DNA from 2 places in the Neobacillus sp. Fa239 genome. Region 2 is predicted to be linked to the other one. Evidence: a T-box and tRNA genes for the amino acid it is inferred to sense, from the RefSeq annotation. Region 2 holds a T-box; the other holds one or more tRNA genes.
What was found. A T-box is a leader RNA that pairs with one kind of tRNA and senses whether it is charged. The one in region 2 lies ahead of ACZ5XR_RS20435 (glycine--tRNA ligase), so its partner is inferred to be a tRNA-Gly.
Positions count from the first base shown of each region.

Region 1: it encodes a tRNA-Gly, which carries the amino acid that the T-box ahead of ACZ5XR_RS20435 (glycine--tRNA ligase) is inferred to sense. The anticodon was not compared.

Region 1 covers NZ_AP041611.1:766,060-774,159, forward strand. Annotated here, with positions in the region: rRNA gene ACZ5XR_RS03550 (23S ribosomal RNA) at 1-748, shown strand, start outside; rRNA gene rrf (5S ribosomal RNA) at 878-994, shown strand; tRNA gene ACZ5XR_RS03560 (tRNA-Asn) at 1,009-1,083, shown strand; tRNA gene ACZ5XR_RS03565 (tRNA-Ser) at 1,091-1,182, shown strand; tRNA gene ACZ5XR_RS03570 (tRNA-Glu) at 1,199-1,273, shown strand; tRNA gene ACZ5XR_RS03575 (tRNA-Val) at 1,313-1,388, shown strand; tRNA gene ACZ5XR_RS03580 (tRNA-Met) at 1,398-1,471, shown strand; tRNA gene ACZ5XR_RS03585 (tRNA-Asp) at 1,475-1,551, shown strand; tRNA gene ACZ5XR_RS03590 (tRNA-Phe) at 1,558-1,633, shown strand; tRNA gene ACZ5XR_RS03595 (tRNA-Thr) at 1,651-1,723, shown strand; tRNA gene ACZ5XR_RS03600 (tRNA-Tyr) at 1,756-1,840, shown strand; tRNA gene ACZ5XR_RS03605 (tRNA-Trp) at 1,880-1,953, shown strand; tRNA gene ACZ5XR_RS03610 (tRNA-His) at 1,969-2,044, shown strand; tRNA gene ACZ5XR_RS03615 (tRNA-Gln) at 2,083-2,157, shown strand; tRNA gene ACZ5XR_RS03620 (tRNA-Gly) at 2,162-2,236, shown strand; tRNA gene ACZ5XR_RS03625 (tRNA-Cys) at 2,245-2,318, shown strand; tRNA gene ACZ5XR_RS03630 (tRNA-Leu) at 2,365-2,450, shown strand; tRNA gene ACZ5XR_RS03635 (tRNA-Leu) at 2,474-2,554, shown strand; gene ACZ5XR_RS03640 (hypothetical protein) at 2,679-2,876, shown strand; gene ACZ5XR_RS03645 (hypothetical protein) at 3,095-3,622, shown strand; gene ACZ5XR_RS03650 (alpha/beta hydrolase) at 3,879-4,823, shown strand; tRNA gene ACZ5XR_RS03655 (tRNA-Gly) at 5,003-5,076, shown strand; gene ACZ5XR_RS03660 (B3/B4 domain-containing protein) at 5,155-5,826, opposite strand; gene queG (tRNA epoxyqueuosine(34) reductase QueG) at 5,905-7,038, shown strand; gene ACZ5XR_RS03670 (amidase domain-containing protein) at 7,114-7,983, shown strand; gene trmL (tRNA (uridine(34)/cytosine(34)/5-carboxymethylaminomethyluridine(34)-2'-O)-methyltransferase TrmL) at 8,037-8,100, shown strand, end outside.
Region 2 covers NZ_AP041611.1:4,128,758-4,136,857, forward strand. Annotated here, with positions in the region: gene ACZ5XR_RS20425 (pyruvate, water dikinase regulatory protein) at 20-829, opposite strand; gene ACZ5XR_RS20430 (helix-turn-helix transcriptional regulator) at 861-1,493, opposite strand; gene ACZ5XR_RS20435 (glycine--tRNA ligase) at 1,611-2,993, opposite strand; T-box leader at 3,045-3,215, opposite strand; gene recO (DNA repair protein RecO) at 3,267-4,019, opposite strand; gene ACZ5XR_RS20445 (YqzL family protein) at 4,055-4,198, opposite strand; gene era (GTPase Era) at 4,359-5,282, opposite strand; gene ACZ5XR_RS20455 (cytidine deaminase) at 5,272-5,673, opposite strand; gene ACZ5XR_RS20460 (diacylglycerol kinase family protein) at 5,862-6,242, opposite strand; gene ybeY (rRNA maturation RNase YbeY) at 6,226-6,696, opposite strand; gene ACZ5XR_RS20470 (HD family phosphohydrolase) at 6,693-8,100, opposite strand, start outside.

The sequences.
Region 1 (8,100 bases), 2.3 Mb from region 2:
GGTGGAGGCGTCGGTGGGATACTACCCTGGCTGTATTGAAATTCTAACCCGCACCCCTCATCGGGGTGGGAGACAGTGTCAGGTGGGCAGTTTGACTGGGGCGGTCGCCTCCTAAAGAGTAACGGAGGCGCCCAAAGGTTCCCTCAGAATGGTTGGAAATCATTCGCAGAGTGTAAAGGCATAAGGGAGCTTGACTGCGAGACCTACAAGTCGAGCAGGGACGAAAGTCGGGCTTAGTGATCCGGTGGTTCCGCATGGAAGGGCCATCGCTCAACGGATAAAAGCTACCCTGGGGATAACAGGCTTATCTCCCCCAAGAGTCCACATCGACGGGGAGGTTTGGCACCTCGATGTCGGCTCATCGCATCCTGGGGCTGTAGTCGGTCCCAAGGGTTGGGCTGTTCGCCCATTAAAGCGGTACGCGAGCTGGGTTCAGAACGTCGTGAGACAGTTCGGTCCCTATCCGTCGTGGGCGCAGGAAATTTGAGAGGAGCTGTCCTTAGTACGAGAGGACCGGGATGGACGCACCGCTGGTGTACCAGTTGTCTTGCCAAAGGCATCGCTGGGTAGCTATGTGCGGACGGGATAAGTGCTGAAAGCATCTAAGCATGAAGCCCCCCTCAAGATGAGATTTCCCATAGCGTCAAGCTAGTAAGATCCCTGAAAGATGATCAGGTTGATAGGTCAGAGGTGGAAGCGTGGCAACATGTGGAGCTGACTGATACTAATCGATCGAGGACTTAACCAATTTTAAGATTACCTCATTTTTACGAAAACTTCTTCTGCATTATCTAGTTTTGAGGGAATGAAATTTTTATAAATTTCCTCTTGAAAAAATCTAAAAAGACATTATAATAAAATAGTGTCTGATAAATAGTCTGGTAATAATGGCGAGAAGGTCACACCCGTTCCCATCCCGAACACGGAAGTTAAGCTTCTCAGCGCCGATGGTAGTTGGGGGCTGTCCCCCTGTGAGAGTAGGACGTTGCCAGGCTGTTATATCATTATTCCGCAGTAGCTCAGTGGTAGAGCTATCGGCTGTTAACCGATCGGTCGTAGGTTCGAGTCCTACCTGCGGAGCCATTATTATGGAGAGCTGTCCGAGTGGCCGAAGGAGCACGATTGGAAATCGTGTAGGCGGGTAACCCTGTCTCAAGGGTTCAAATCCCTTGCTCTCCGCCATAATACTTTTATTTTTGGCCCCTTGGTCAAGCGGTTAAGACACCGCCCTTTCACGGCGGTAACACGGGTTCGAATCCCGTAGGGGTCACCAAAGTTTTTTCGCGTCAGGGAAAATAACTTTCATTATAATGGAGGATTAGCTCAGCTGGGAGAGCATCTGCCTTACAAGCAGAGGGTCGGCGGTTCGATCCCGTCATCCTCCACCATAATATTGTCGCGGGGTGGAGCAGTCCGGTAGCTCGTCGGGCTCATAACCCGAAGGTCGCAGGTTCAAATCCTGTCCCCGCAATTCGGTCTGGTAGTTCAGTTGGTTAGAATGCCTGCCTGTCACGCAGGAGGTCGCGGGTTCGAGTCCCGTCCAGACCGCCATATGTTGGCTCAGTAGCTCAGTCGGTAGAGCAAAGGACTGAAAATCCTTGTGTCGGCGGTTCGATTCCGTCCTGAGCCACCATTTAGATTAAAAGATACGCCGATGTAGCTCAATTGGTAGAGCAACTGAATCGTAATCAGTAGGTTGGGGGTTCGATTCCTCTCGTCGGCACCTTAAGCTGACAAATTCAGTTAATATTATGTGGAGGGGTAGCGAAGTGGCTAAACGCGGCGGACTGTAAATCCGCTCCCTCGGGGTTCGGCGGTTCGAATCCGTCCCCCTCCACCAAATTTTTTTCGCACAAGTGAAAATAACTTTTCATAACATAGGGGTATAGTTTAAAGGTAGAACGAAGGTCTCCAAAACCTTTGGTGTGGGTTCGATTCCTACTACCCCTGCCAATTGATTTTATTGTGGCGATTGTGGCGAAGTGGTTAACGCATCGGATTGTGGTTCCGACATTCGTGGGTTCGATTCCCATCAGTCGCCCCATTAAAAGTATTGAATATTTCAATAAATTGTATTATTATTGGGCTATAGCCAAGCGGTAAGGCATCGCACTTTGACTGCGACATGCGTTGGTTCAAATCCAGCTAGCCCAGCCAATTTGCGGAAGTAGTTCAGTGGTAGAACACCACCTTGCCAAGGTGGGGGTCGCGGGTTCGAATCCCGTCTTCCGCTCCATAAAATACGGCGGCATAGCCAAGTGGTAAGGCAGAGGTCTGCAAAACCTTTACCACCGGTTCGAATCCGGTTGCCGCCTCCAATTAAATAAATGTTGGGTTTTGGATTAGAACAGGTAATTAGATTTCGCCGGGGTGGCGGAACTGGCAGGCGCACAGGACTTAAAATCCTGCGGTAGGTGACTACCGTACCGGTTCGATTCCGGTCCTCGGCATTATTTATTTAAAATTTTATTACGCCGGTGTGGCGGAATTGGCAGACGCGCACGACTCAAAATCGTGTTCCTCTGGAGTGTCGGTTCGACCCCGACCACCGGTATCTTTAGATTTAGATAAACTAAATTTAAACGCTGTAAAGCACTCACAAATGTTGTTAAATCAATGTTTGTGAGTGCTTTTTTCGTTATTGAACCAGAATGTGTAGTTAAAGAGTTTCTTTTTAATTGGAAAAGAAAATGAAGAAGTTGCCGATATTGTCGCCTATGAAGCCTATTGGCGACAATACAGAAGAGAAAGCAACCAAAAGTGTCGCCAGTGTTAGGCTACAAGCTTCAGACTACAAATCAGAGAAGGAAGGAGTCTACGCTAGCAAAAAATGCTCAAAAAGAAGAATAGATAACTTAGAAGAATTCTTCATATAAAAATCACAAAAGATCGTTAACAAAATTAAGTTTCATGGCCTGAAATATCATTGCTCACAAGATTTAAATCCCGTAAATTTGATTTCTTCATATATTATTTTTACAAATAATCACATAAAATGTACGGATTAACTATATAAATTGTCCCTATCAAATAGAACACTTTTTGCATTTAATATATGGAATGATAGATTACATTTTGAAAGGAGGTGAATTCGATGCCTTCACTTACAACAGGTCCGTTTTTGGTACCAAATAAAACGAGCAGTGGAAATCCTATTAACCATGTATTTATTTCCCTTACGAATCTTAGCAGAACAGCTTTAACAGTATATGTAGAGATCCATCAAGCTTTAATTGTATCCGACCCAAATGGCTCCAATTTTCCATCTTCAGAAATGACAGCTCTTCTACCATCCGTTCCAATCACACTTGCACCAAGTTCAGCAGTCATGTTCTCTCAAAAAATCGAACAATCCACTCCTCCAACAGAAGCTGATTCAACAGACGATTCAACAGACGATTCTACTAAAGACGCTGCTACTCAATCAAACCCACAAATCTTGGTAGTTACAATTAGTGGTGATGTAACAAAACCTGGTGATTTAATTCAAGTCAGTGTAACAGGCGGTTTTTCATCCGATGGATTTTCACTTGAAGATGCAGTACCAATGATTAGCTTCCGCCATGCTGATTTAGAACACGTTCACCCTTTTGGCAGCCGCTCACCTCGTCGATACTACTAGGATCCCCTTAATTAGCTGGAAATGATGTTGAAGAAGCGTTATGGGCATTAATTGACACTCAGAAAACCTTTAGACCGTTTCTTTTTTAAGACGGTCTTTTTTGGGACAAGTATAAAGTAAAAATCCGAAATGATACTCTTACAGGCACCACTTTAAATTTTATTTTAGCTGAAATATATCCAACTTCAATTTAATAAACTGTATTAGATGTATAGCCCATGCACTTACCTTAATCTATCGCTAGATTTTAAAAGGAGTGGTCGGTCTGGTCATTCTATCTTCGTTTTCATTCTTAACCAATGATTCTACTGAAATTTATGCATGTAAGTGGGCATCAGAAAAGGAGGAAGCACCGCGTGCCATTGTGCAAATCGCCCACGGTATGGCAGAGCATATTCAGAGATACGAATCATTTGCTAATGAGCTGTTTTTTCATAAAATCCATGTTTACGGTAATGATCATCGGGGGCATGGAAGAACGGGGGAACTGAATAATAGTCCGGGCTATTTTGCGGCTGAACAAGGGTTTGAGAAAGCAGTAGAGGACTTAATTCAGTTGACAACGATTATTAAGAAGGAAAACCCTGATGTTCCCATCATTCTTTTTGGTCATAGTATGGGATCATTTTTAGCAAGAAGATATATTCAGTTATCAGGGGAGGTGTTAAAGGGTGTTATTCTTTCAGGAACAGGTGGGGATCCTGGATGGATGGGGAAGCTGGGAAGAATCATTGCGAAGCGTGAAATGATTAATAAAGGAGCAAAGACATCAAGCCCGTTGATGAACAAATTAACGTTTGGCAGTTATAATAAAGGGTTTCGTCCATATCGTACCGAATTTGATTGGTTGAGCAGGGATGAAGCGGAAGTAGATAAATATATCGAGGACCCATTTTGTGGAGCCGTTTTTACTTCCGGATTTTTCAATGACCTCCTCGAAGGTCTTGAAATTATCAACCATCCTTCCAATATAGCCGCTATTCCTTTGAATCTTCCAATCTACTTAATTTCTGGAAGCAAGGACCCGGTTGGAGGTAAAACAAAGGGTGTTATAAAAACCTATCAGGCTTTTGTAAAGGCTGGAATTACAGATGTAACCTATAAATTTTATCAAGATGCCCGCCATGAAATATTGAATGAAATAAATAGGGCCGAAGTGGTGACGGACATTCTTAACTGGATCAATTTTCACATAAAATAACAAGGTATAAAGGAGAGCTGGAAGAAAATCAACCAGCTCTAAATTAATGATGAGAGTAAACCCACCTAGGTAAAGCAAGTGAGGATTTCGACAAATTTCGTAAAATTCCTTGACGAATTTTAGCAAACCATGTATTATAATATACGTCAGATGAAATGAATTATTATTCATTTAACCATGCGGGTGTAGTTTACTGGTAAAACCTCAGCCTTCCAAGCTGATGTAGTGGGTTCGATTCCCATCACCCGCTCCATACATAACTAACGCAGTGTATCGTTACAATAGAGAACGATGCATTGCGTTTTTCTTTTTTTACTGAAAAAAAGATGCCTTATGAGCATCCAAGAATGCGAAACGATGCGTCACCACCATGTACTTGGACAAACATATTCAATAACGATTCGGTAAGCTTTTCTGCAGATGCTTGCTCAATCGATGGCCTTAAGTAAATGATTTGCAGAGCATTTGTTGTTTTTTCCGTTACGGGTGATCGTTCCGAATCCACGAATGGGCTCCCAAATGGGCCTTGTTGGTCACAAGCGATAATCAAATGTTCCAACGAATTAATCCGGCCATTTAAGCCATTATATTCTTCTCCTTTTCGGCCGATTCGGATTTCAACCGGTCCTGTTAGCCGGTCAAGGTCATAAATGCCAATCGGTACTTGATATTGTAAGGAGAAGAAATTATTGATATCGATAGCACTTTGCACGGGGTTAAGGTAATTTTGCTTTTGCACCCTGCGAATTAGTGCTTCGTTTGAGGGGCGATAACGGTTTGGATCTTTTCCAAGCATTTTAAACACTTTGCGCCATTCCTGAATTCCCGGTAAATCAGTGACGTTCTTGTTTTCTAATTCAAAAAAAATGGACTCTTGGAAAAGCTGGAGCCGTCCTTTTACCATTTGGGGAGAGTCTCCGACCGTGATATTTTTATATTCAATAATTCCTGCTTTAAAATTGGAAATCTGCTCGATAAGCGCTGCTGAAAGGGTAATTTCCAAGCTTTTCACCTCCAAAATACGTTAATAATAGTTTATCATAAAAGGATATGAAATAAATAATGAAGGGGGAGGCCGCCTGTGGATATTATAAAACTAAAAGAAGAGCTCATTGTGTACAGTAAGGAAATTGGGATCGATAAAATTGGTTTTACTACAGCCGATCCCTTTAGTGAGTTGAAAAATAGATTAATCCGGCAGCAGGAATTAGACTATCAATCCGGTTTTGAGGAGCCGGATATTGAGAAACGCACCAATCCTTCTTTGCTTCTGGAGGAACCAAGATCAATCATCTCGATTGCGATTGCGTATCCGTCGAAAATGAAAACTAGAGTCGTCAGCAAAAAAGGGGAAAGAAGAGGGATTTTTTCTCGAGCCTCTTGGGGATTGGATTACCATCATGTTCTTCGAGATCGATTGAAGAAGCTTGAAGCCTTTATTTTAGAAAAAGCTCCTGGCGCACGCTTGAAATCCATGGTAGACACAGGTGAACTTTCTGACCGCGCTGTTGCACAGAGAGCAGGAATCGGCTGGAGCGGGAAAAACTGTGCGATTATTACTCCTGAGTTTGGCTCTTATGTTTATATTGGGGAAATGATAACGAGTCTTCCCTTTGAGCCGGATACACCAATGGAGGACCAATGCGGTACTTGTACGCAATGCCTTGATGCCTGCCCAACAGGTGCTTTGGTTCAGGGTGGACAAATCAATGCCAAGCATTGTATTTCCTTTTTAACACAAACGAAGGATCTGATACCTGACGAATTTAGGGAAAAAATCGGCAATCGTGTTTATGGATGTGATTCCTGTCAAACTGCTTGCCCGGTTAATAAAGGAAAAGAGTTTCATTTCCATGATGAGATTGAGCCTGAACCGGAAGTAGCGAAACCTCTGTTAACCCCTATATTGAAATTGAGCAATCGTGAATTTAAAGCCAAGTTCGGACATGTTTCCGGTGCATGGCGCGGGAAAAAGCCGATTCAGCGGAATGCCATCATTGCTCTTGCGCATTTTAAGGACGATACGGTAGTACCTGATTTAATAGAAGTATTGAAGAATGAACCAAGCCCTGTTACGAAAGGAACAGCGGCATGGGCTCTTGGAAAAATCGGCGGGGACCATGCTTATGCTGCCTTGCTGGAGGCAAAAGGGCAGGAAAATGATGAAACCGTTCAAAAAGAAATTGAAAAAGGCCTTAATTATTATAAACAATAAAAGAGCGAATTGGCTCTTTTTTTGCTTTTAAATTCCTTTTTCCTTCATATGTATGAATGGAAAGGGGGGAAATCCATGCGAGAATTACTCCAAGATTTATTTCAAAAACGGCTTCAACAGTTTGTTGGGAGCCCAAGAAATGAAAGTGATTATTATTCTAAGGCTGAAAAAAAGAAGGAATCATTAGCGAAGCGGTCTGCCGAAATCGTAAAGGTAAAAGCGGCTGGAAAAATAATCGAAGAAACAACCGACGGCGATTTTCAAACCATCAAATACGAGACCCATTTTCAATACTTAATTAAGCAAAAAGGGAGCCTTTATTTAGAAGAAGAGGTTGAAGAAAGAATAGGGAAGTTCTATAAGAATGTACTGATAATGGATGAAGAAATCAATCCATATATTTTTGACAAACAAGAAGAAGCACTACCCGACCTCTCAGAAGAAAATCCCGAGCGCTTGAACTATGAATATAATCGACTGAAAGCTGTGCAATATGCGGAACTGTGGTGGAATAGCTATAATCCATCCTATATTAAGTTTCAAAATGATTGTACCAATTTCATTTCTCAATGCCTTAGATCAGGCGGGGCACCAATGAGAGGATTTCCGAAGCGTGGAAGTGGCTGGTGGCTGCAATATAAAAATTATAGCTATAGCTGGGCAATGGCACATTCATTAAGATTATACTTAGCTAATTCAAAGAGCGGATTAATGGCTAAAGAAGTTAGCAGTCCTGATCAACTTCTATTGGGTGATATCATTTGTTACGATTTTGAAGGAGATGGCCGCTTCAATCATAATACGATGGTCACCGGCAAGGATGCTAATGGCATGCCATTAGTAAATGCCCATACGTATAATAGCCGGAAAAGATACTGGGCATATGAAGATTCTTCTGCTTATACACCAAATATCAAATATAAGTTTTTTTCAATTATTGGTTGATTTCTTGTAGACAATACTCAGAGTCGGTATAATGGCTTATGAGGTGAGTAAACGTGTCAGTGCATGTAGTATTATATCAGCCACAGATTCCATCAAATACAGGGAATATTGCCAGAA
Region 2 (8,100 bases):
ATAATCATACGATCATGTGCTATTTTTTATTTTTTTGAATGAAATTAACTATTACATTGGCCGTTTCCTCAACTGCTTTATTTGTTACATCGACTACCGGGCATTTAATTTTTGAAACGACTTGATCGAAGAATGTTAGTTCCTCTTTAATGCGTTCTATATTTGCATAGCTTGCCTGGTCATTTAATCCTAAGGAAATTAAACGTTCCCTTCTGATATTATTCAGTTTTTCAGGGCTTATTTTCAAGCCAATACACTTTTCCTTTGGAACCTTATAAAGTTCTTCCGGCGGGTCTACTTCTGGAACAAGCGGAACATTTGCCACTTTTAAACGTTTATGGGCTAGATATTGCGACAAAGGAGTTTTTGAAGTACGCGATACGCCAATTAAGACAATATCTGCCTTTAATATTCCTCTCGGGTCACGACCATCATCATATTTTACAGCAAACTCGATTGCTTCTACCTTTTTAAAATAATCCTCATCAAGCTTTCTCACAAGTCCCGGCTCACACAATGGAGTCTTTCCGCTGAATATCTCAATTTGGTCCATCAGCGGTCCCATTAAATCGACCGTATAGATTCCAGCTTCAGACGCTTTTTGATTCATATAGGTTCGCATTCCAGGCTTTACAAGTGTAAAAGCGATCATAGCTTTATCCAATGCAACCAGTGAAATAACTTCATCAATATGTTCCTTGTCCTCTACATATGGATATCTTTTCAATGTCATACCTGAGCCATTAAATTGGCTAATGGCTGCTTTGGTTACTAATTCAGCTGTTTCCCCAACTGAGTCAGATACAACATATATAATAGGCATACTCATCCCCTTAACATCTCCTCTTTTAATTACTTTCTTATTCATCGCCGAGTGCAACAAAGGCTCTTGCAATATTCGTTTTTGTTACACGGCCAATAACCTCGAAGCCTTTTTCTGTTTTTTTAACAACAGGAAGGGCGTCAATTTGTTTATCAATTAATTTTTTAGCAACATCTATTAAAAGATCTTCCCGTTCACACATGGTAATATTCGGCATCCTTGTCATAATAATATTGACAGGAAAAGTCGAAAGCTCCTGCTTTCCAAGGCTTGCTCGCAATAAATCCTTCCGCGATAAAACTCCAACTAAAATGGAATTTTGGTCCACTACGAATAATGTACCCACATCTTCAAGGAACATTGTACAAATAGCATCATAGACTGAAACATTTTCATTTACGACGACGGGAATTGATTGATAATTTTTCACGTGTATTTTCTGTAAATTTTCAGTTAACAGCTGTGTTCCTGATTTACCGGTATAAAAATAACCAACACGCGGCCTGGCATCTAAATAGCCAGCCATGGTTAATATGGCAAGGTCCGGCCTAAGCGTTGCTCTGGTCAGGTTTAATTGGTCTGCAATATGCTCCCCTGTTATTGGTCCATTTTCTTGTACAATTTGCAATATTTGTTCTTGCCTCTTAGTCAGTTCGATTGTTCTCACCACCTAAATGTAGCATTTCATGTATTTTTTATAGAAATATTATATCCCAATTATTTTTCATTTGAAAAGAATTTACCGCACTAATGCTAGATAAAAAGGTGCGGAAAATCCGCACCTTTTTTAAAATACCATCTTGCTTTGCAAAAAGCTTACAAGTTCATTGATTGGAAGTCGGGTTTGTTCCATGGTGTCCCTGTCGCGGACTGTAACCATTTGATCTTCCTTTGAATCAAAATCATAAGTTATGCAGAACGGTGTTCCAATTTCATCATGACGACGATAACGTTTACCAATTGAACCGGCTTCATCATAATCAACCGTAAAATGTTTCGCCAATGTACCAAATACTTCTTTTGCTTCTTCAGACAGTTTTTTTGATAATGGAAGCACGGCAGCTTTTATTGGTGCAAGCGCAGGATGAAAATGCATTACTGTTCGGGCCGTGCCGTCTTCAAGCTGTTCTTCATCATAGGCATCAATCAAGAAGGCCAATGTGACGCGGTCGGCTCCCAAAGATGGCTCAATACAGAATGGAATATATCGTTCATTGGTCTCCGGATCAATATAATTAAAATCTTCACCAGAAAACTGCATATGCTGCTTCAAATCATAGTCAGTCCGTGAAGCAACGCCCCATAACTCACCCCAGCCAAACGGAAATTTATATTCAAAATCAGTTGTCGCATTACTGTAATGTGAAAGTTCATCCTCTGAGTGATCACGAAGTCTTAAATTCTCCTTATTAATTCCTAAAGATAACAGCCAATTCTCAGCATATCCCTTCCAATAATCAAACCATTTCAGCTCTTCTCCTGGTTTACAGAAAAACTCCAGCTCCATTTGTTCAAACTCTCTGGTTCGGAAGGTGAAATTACCTGGTGTTATTTCATTTCGGAAACTTTTTCCGATTTGGGCGATACCAAAAGGAAGTTTCTTTCTCATTGTCCGCTGCACATTTTTAAAATTCACAAAAATACCTTGGGCCGTTTCCGGACGCAGGAAAATTTCATTGGTACTTGATTCTGTTACACCCTGGAAGGTTTTAAACATTAAATTAAACTGACGGATACCAGTAAAGTCATGACTCCCACAATCAGGGCATGCGATATTATGCTCTCTAATAAGCTCTTCCATCTTATCAAATGGGAGGCCGTCCACCACCAATTCAATTCCCTTTTCATCAAGAGCATTTTCAATTAATTTGTCAGCTCGATGACGTGCTTTGCAATTCTTACAATCAATCATTGGGTCATTAAAATTACCGATATGACCGCTTGCCTCCCAAGTTCTTGGGTTCATCAGAATACTTGCATCCAAGCCCACATTATAGGGCGACTCTTGAATGAACTTCTTCCACCATGCTTGTTTAATATTGTTTTTAAACTCCACACCTAAAGGACCGTAATCCCAAGTATTCGCAAGTCCTCCGTAAATTTCGGATCCAGGAAAAATAAAACCTCTATGCTTAGCGTGGGAAACGATTTGTTCCATTGTTACACTCATTTTTTTCTCTCCTTTTGACAAATTAAAAAACTCCCGCCTCTATGCCTTAGGCATAGGGACGAGAGTTACCCGCGGTTCCACCCTATTTGCTGACATTAATCAGCCACTTTACATCATGATTGCTCCGGAGTGCCTTCCTTGGCTTCCTATACCCTAGCTTCCACCATCCTAGGTTCGCTTTTATAGATATTTCCAAGTACTCTTTTCCATCACAGCAATTATTTATTTTAAAGAAAATATTACCTAATTCCTTTAAAATTGTCAACAAAGCAATTATAAAAGATTACGAAATTGATCCATGGAATTTAAAAATTTTTTTGATTTTAAATGAAGGCCGGAATATTCATCATAATAAAGAGAAATCACTTTCTTTAATTCTGCCTTTGTTTCGTCTTTAAGTGATATATTCCCCAGTCGAGACAGATCAAAAAAATAAAATAAACGTAATAATTTCACTGTTGCCGGTGATATTTTGATATTGTATGGGTCGCTTCCCAAACACCGATGACATATAAAGCCGCCTTCTCTAATCGAAAAAGAAAAATTCCCGTCCGTTCTGGCGCAAATGGTGCATTGATTTAAAACGGGATACAGCCCCATAACATTCAACATTTTCATTTCATAGATGTTCATTAAAACATCCGGATCAAATCCTTCATTCATATAATTCAGGGTTTGATACAACAGCTCAAAATGAAAAGGGTTCGGCTTTTTTTCTTCAGTACATTTATCGGTCAATTCAACGATATAACTGGCGTAAGCAGTCAAAAAAATGTCCTCGCCAATCGAACGCAGTGAAGTGATAATTTCACCCTGCTGTAAACTTCCGAGACCTGTTCCTTTTTGAATAAGAAAATAGCCATAAGTAAAAAGCTGGGTAATGGAAGAAAGACGGCTGTTTGGCTTTTTTGCTCCTCTAGCCATGACACCAATCTTTCCCCATTCCCTTGTGTATAAGGTAACTATCTTATTGGTTTCACTATAATCAGTGGTTCTTATAACGATGCCTTCACATTTCTGGAGCAAAATGATCACCATCCAATGTGGGCGAGAAGACTTGCTTATGAAATGGGAAAATCTATTTGTGCTAGCTCTTCATTCAGATTTCCGGGTATTTCTTGGTTTTCCTTCTCAAGTTCCTTAAAGAGAAGATATGTGTCAATATTACCTGTCTGGGTAAATACTTTCCACGTAAAATCCATCATCGAAAACCCCACCTTTCAATTTTTAGACTAGCTAAATTTTTAATCCCCAACCTTACAATTATCATAGCCTGCCGCCGCAAAAATCATAAGACGAAAAAATTGTTAATGTTGTCCATACATATTCTTAAAACTGAACTAATATTTTAGATAGGGTTATTACTCAATATTCATCTTCATTAAAGCCAAAATCGCGAAGCTGGGACATTTTATTTCGCCAATCCTTTTGAACTTTCACCCAAAGCTCTAAAAAAACTTTTGACCCGAGTAAATTTTCAATATCTACTCGAGCTCTTTTTCCAATTTCCTTAAGCATACTGCCTTGTTTGCCGATGATAATACCCTTTTGCGAATCCCTCTCCACAATTACGGTAGCCATTACATGAATGACATCCTTGCCTGCTTGCCGTTCAATTTTATCAAGAACAACAGCTATAGAGTGGGGAATTTCTTCCCTGGTTAAATGCAGCGCTTTCTCCCTGATTAATTCAGTTATTATGAATCTCTCAGGATGATCCGTTACCTGGTCTGCAGGATAATATTGAGGCCCTTCTGGCAAATAAGTTTTAAGCTGCTCCAAAAGACGCTCTACATTATTTCCTTCTAACGCAGAAATCGGGACAATTTCTTTAAATGGATATCTTTCTTTATATGATTCAATAATTGGTAATAGGTCATCAGGGTGGATTTGGTCAATTTTATTTATTACCAGAAAGATTGGTGTCTTGACAGTTTGGAATCTTTCAAGGATGAATTCTTCACCACGTCCAAATCCTTCTTCTGCATTTACCATAAATAAAACTAAATCCACTTCTTTCAGTGTATTTTGGGCTACCTTCATCATAAAGTCGCCTAATCTGTGTTTTGGTTTATGAATACCTGGCGTATCAATAAAAATCATTTGGGTATCAGCTAATGTTAACACCCCTTGAATTTTATTGCGTGTGGTCTGTGGTTTATCGCTCATAATGGCAATCTTTTGCCCGATAACCCGATTTAGAAAGGTTGATTTCCCTACATTTGGCCGACCTATGATCGAAATAAACCCTGATTTAAAGCCGTTTTTTACATTCCCATTATTCAACATTTAGGTCCTCCGGTGTAAAAGCTCCTGGTAACAATTCCTCTACATTTGTCTCTAAAATATCCCCTTTAAGGTTCGTTAGAACTACTTTCATATCCTTTGGGCATAGTTCAGAAATCACTTGGCGGCAAGCACCGCACGGCGAACACGGACGGTCAGTATCGGCCACAACTGCAAGCAGCACGAAATCGCGGTCTCCTTCGGAATAAGCTTTAAACAATGCTGTACGTTCTGCACAATTACACATACTATAGGCAGCGTTTTCAATATTACAGCCGTGATATACTTTGCCATCCTTCGTCAGCAAAGCTGCACCAACGCCAAACTTTGAATAGGGTATATAGGCTTTTTCTCTGGCTGATTTTGCTTCTACAATCAACTGCTCAATGTTCACAAAATTTTCTTCCTTTCAAGCAGGAATCCTGCTCACTCTTATTTTACCTCAAAATCCTTTCAAAAACATTACTTGTAGTGAAAATGTAATAAAAAATTTTAAATTTTCTAAATTGTTAAATTTCTTTTAAAAATGGGGACTGAAAATATTTTATCTAACTTTATTCCCTAATTCAAATGCCCTACAATTTAAAGTAATTTTTGTAAGTAAGGCACAAAAATCAGAATGCCAATTACGACTGAAATGAAAGCAAATATAAATACCGCACTGGCAGCCATATCCTTAGCCTGTTTTGCAAGAGGATGAAATTCCTCAGTGACAAGGTCGACAACTCTCTCTATAGCCGTATTAACCAGCTCTAAAGAAAGCATTCCGCCGATTGCAATGAGAACAATCAACCATTCAGTCTTCGAAATCCCAAAGAATAAACCACTGCCTATAACCAGTACAGAAAAGGTAACATGTATTTTCATGTTTCTTTCTGTTCGAATAGCTGATCGTATTCCATTCATGGCAAATGAAAAAGAACGAAACAAGGAATTGGATTTTCGACTACCGTGTGAGCCCATAATTGTCTAAAATTTCCCTTTGCAATGTGAACATTTCTTTCTCTTCTTCATCTGTCATATGATCATAACCTAAAAGATGTAAGAATCCATGAACGGAAAGGAAACCAAGCTCACGAATAAAAGAATGTCCGTATTCTTCAGCTTGTTCTATCGCTTTTGGGATTGATATAATGATGTCTCCTAAAACGCGGGGTAATTCCGCGCCAATTAACTCCACTTCCCCTTCACCAAGCTCTTCCATTGCAAATGAAATCACATCAGTTGGGGTATCTTTATCACGGTATTCTCGGTTTATTTCTTGAATTCTTGCATTTGAAACAAACGTGACTGAGACTTCACTTTCATCCTCAATTTCAAGTTTATTGGCCGCAAAATTTAGCAGTTGATCAATTTCATGAATTTGATCTTCTGACAATTGACTTGTTTCATCTAAAAAATCAATGATTAACTTCATGCTTGGTTCACCTTCTTAGTCATTTCTGGATATTCAATCCGTGAGTGAAAAATTCCTTTTAATGTTTCACATAGAGTGTGAGCAACCGTATCAAGTTCCTTTAAGGTTAAATCACATTCGTTTAATTGCCCATCCTGTAAGCGGTCTGAGACAATCTTTTTAACAAGGGTCTCAATAAGAACAGGAGTGGGTTGTGATAAAGAGCGAACCGCTGCTTCCACACTATCTGCTATACCGACAACGGCCGATTCCTTCGACTGCGCCTTAGGTCCCGGATAACGAAAAGCATCTTCCTTTATTTCCTCGTCATTTTGAAGAGCCTTATGATAAAAGAATTTTAATAATGATGTACCATGATGCTGTTCAGCAATATCAACAATTTCCTTCGGCATATGATATTTCCTTAAAACATTGGAACCATCCGTGACATGGGCAATAATGATACTGGCACTTTTCTCAGGAGAAAGCCGGTCATGAGGATTCTCAAGATGCATTTGATTTTCAATAAAGAAATTGGGTCTATTTGTTTTGCCAATATCATGATAATAACTGCCAACTCTCGCAAGAAGGCCATTTGCTCCAATAGCCTCACAAGCCGATTCAGCCAAATTGGCAACCATTACGCTATGATGATAGGTTCCAGGTGCTTCCATTAAAATTTTTCTAAGAAGCGGATGATTGGGATTCGAAAGTTCGATCAATCTCATCGTGGACAGGATTCCAAAACTTGCTTCAAAGAACGGTAATAAACCAATGGTCAAAACAGCTGAAGCAATTCCTGACACGAGAGCTGTTAGAAAATAATAACCATATTCCAATCCTGAAAATTGCCCATTCGGAATAAACATCAACGCCCAAATCGTAATAAGATTAACCGCTGCAGAAAAAGAGCCGGCTTGTAATATTTTAGATCGTTGATTATGGCTGCTTAAAAATAAGATCCCGGCAAGTCCGCTGAAAAGGATGTAAATACCTTCTGAGAAATTCATCGTCCCGGTAATCCCTTCGTTGAAGACGATGCTGCCACAAACCGCCAAAATAATGGACATGAAAATAGCCAGTTTTTCATCAATTAAAATTTTAATGAGCATTCCCGCCATTGCGGCAGGAAAGAGATAGCCAATACCCGAATAATTAAGGATCTGCAGAGTACTTATTAATTTCAAAATAAAGATAGACAGGATAAAAATAATACCAAACAATAGCAAATTGGTTTGCCTTTTTTCTGTCTGTACTTTTATTTGATAAAAATAGTAATAGATGGCAGAAAGGATAATGATAATCATGAAACTGAGACCAATGAACGGCTTATATGATTTTTCATTATCTAATAAACCCACAAGCTTCAGCTGTCGATAAATTTCAGGATTAATTAATTCTCCTTCTTCCACAATAATTTGCCCC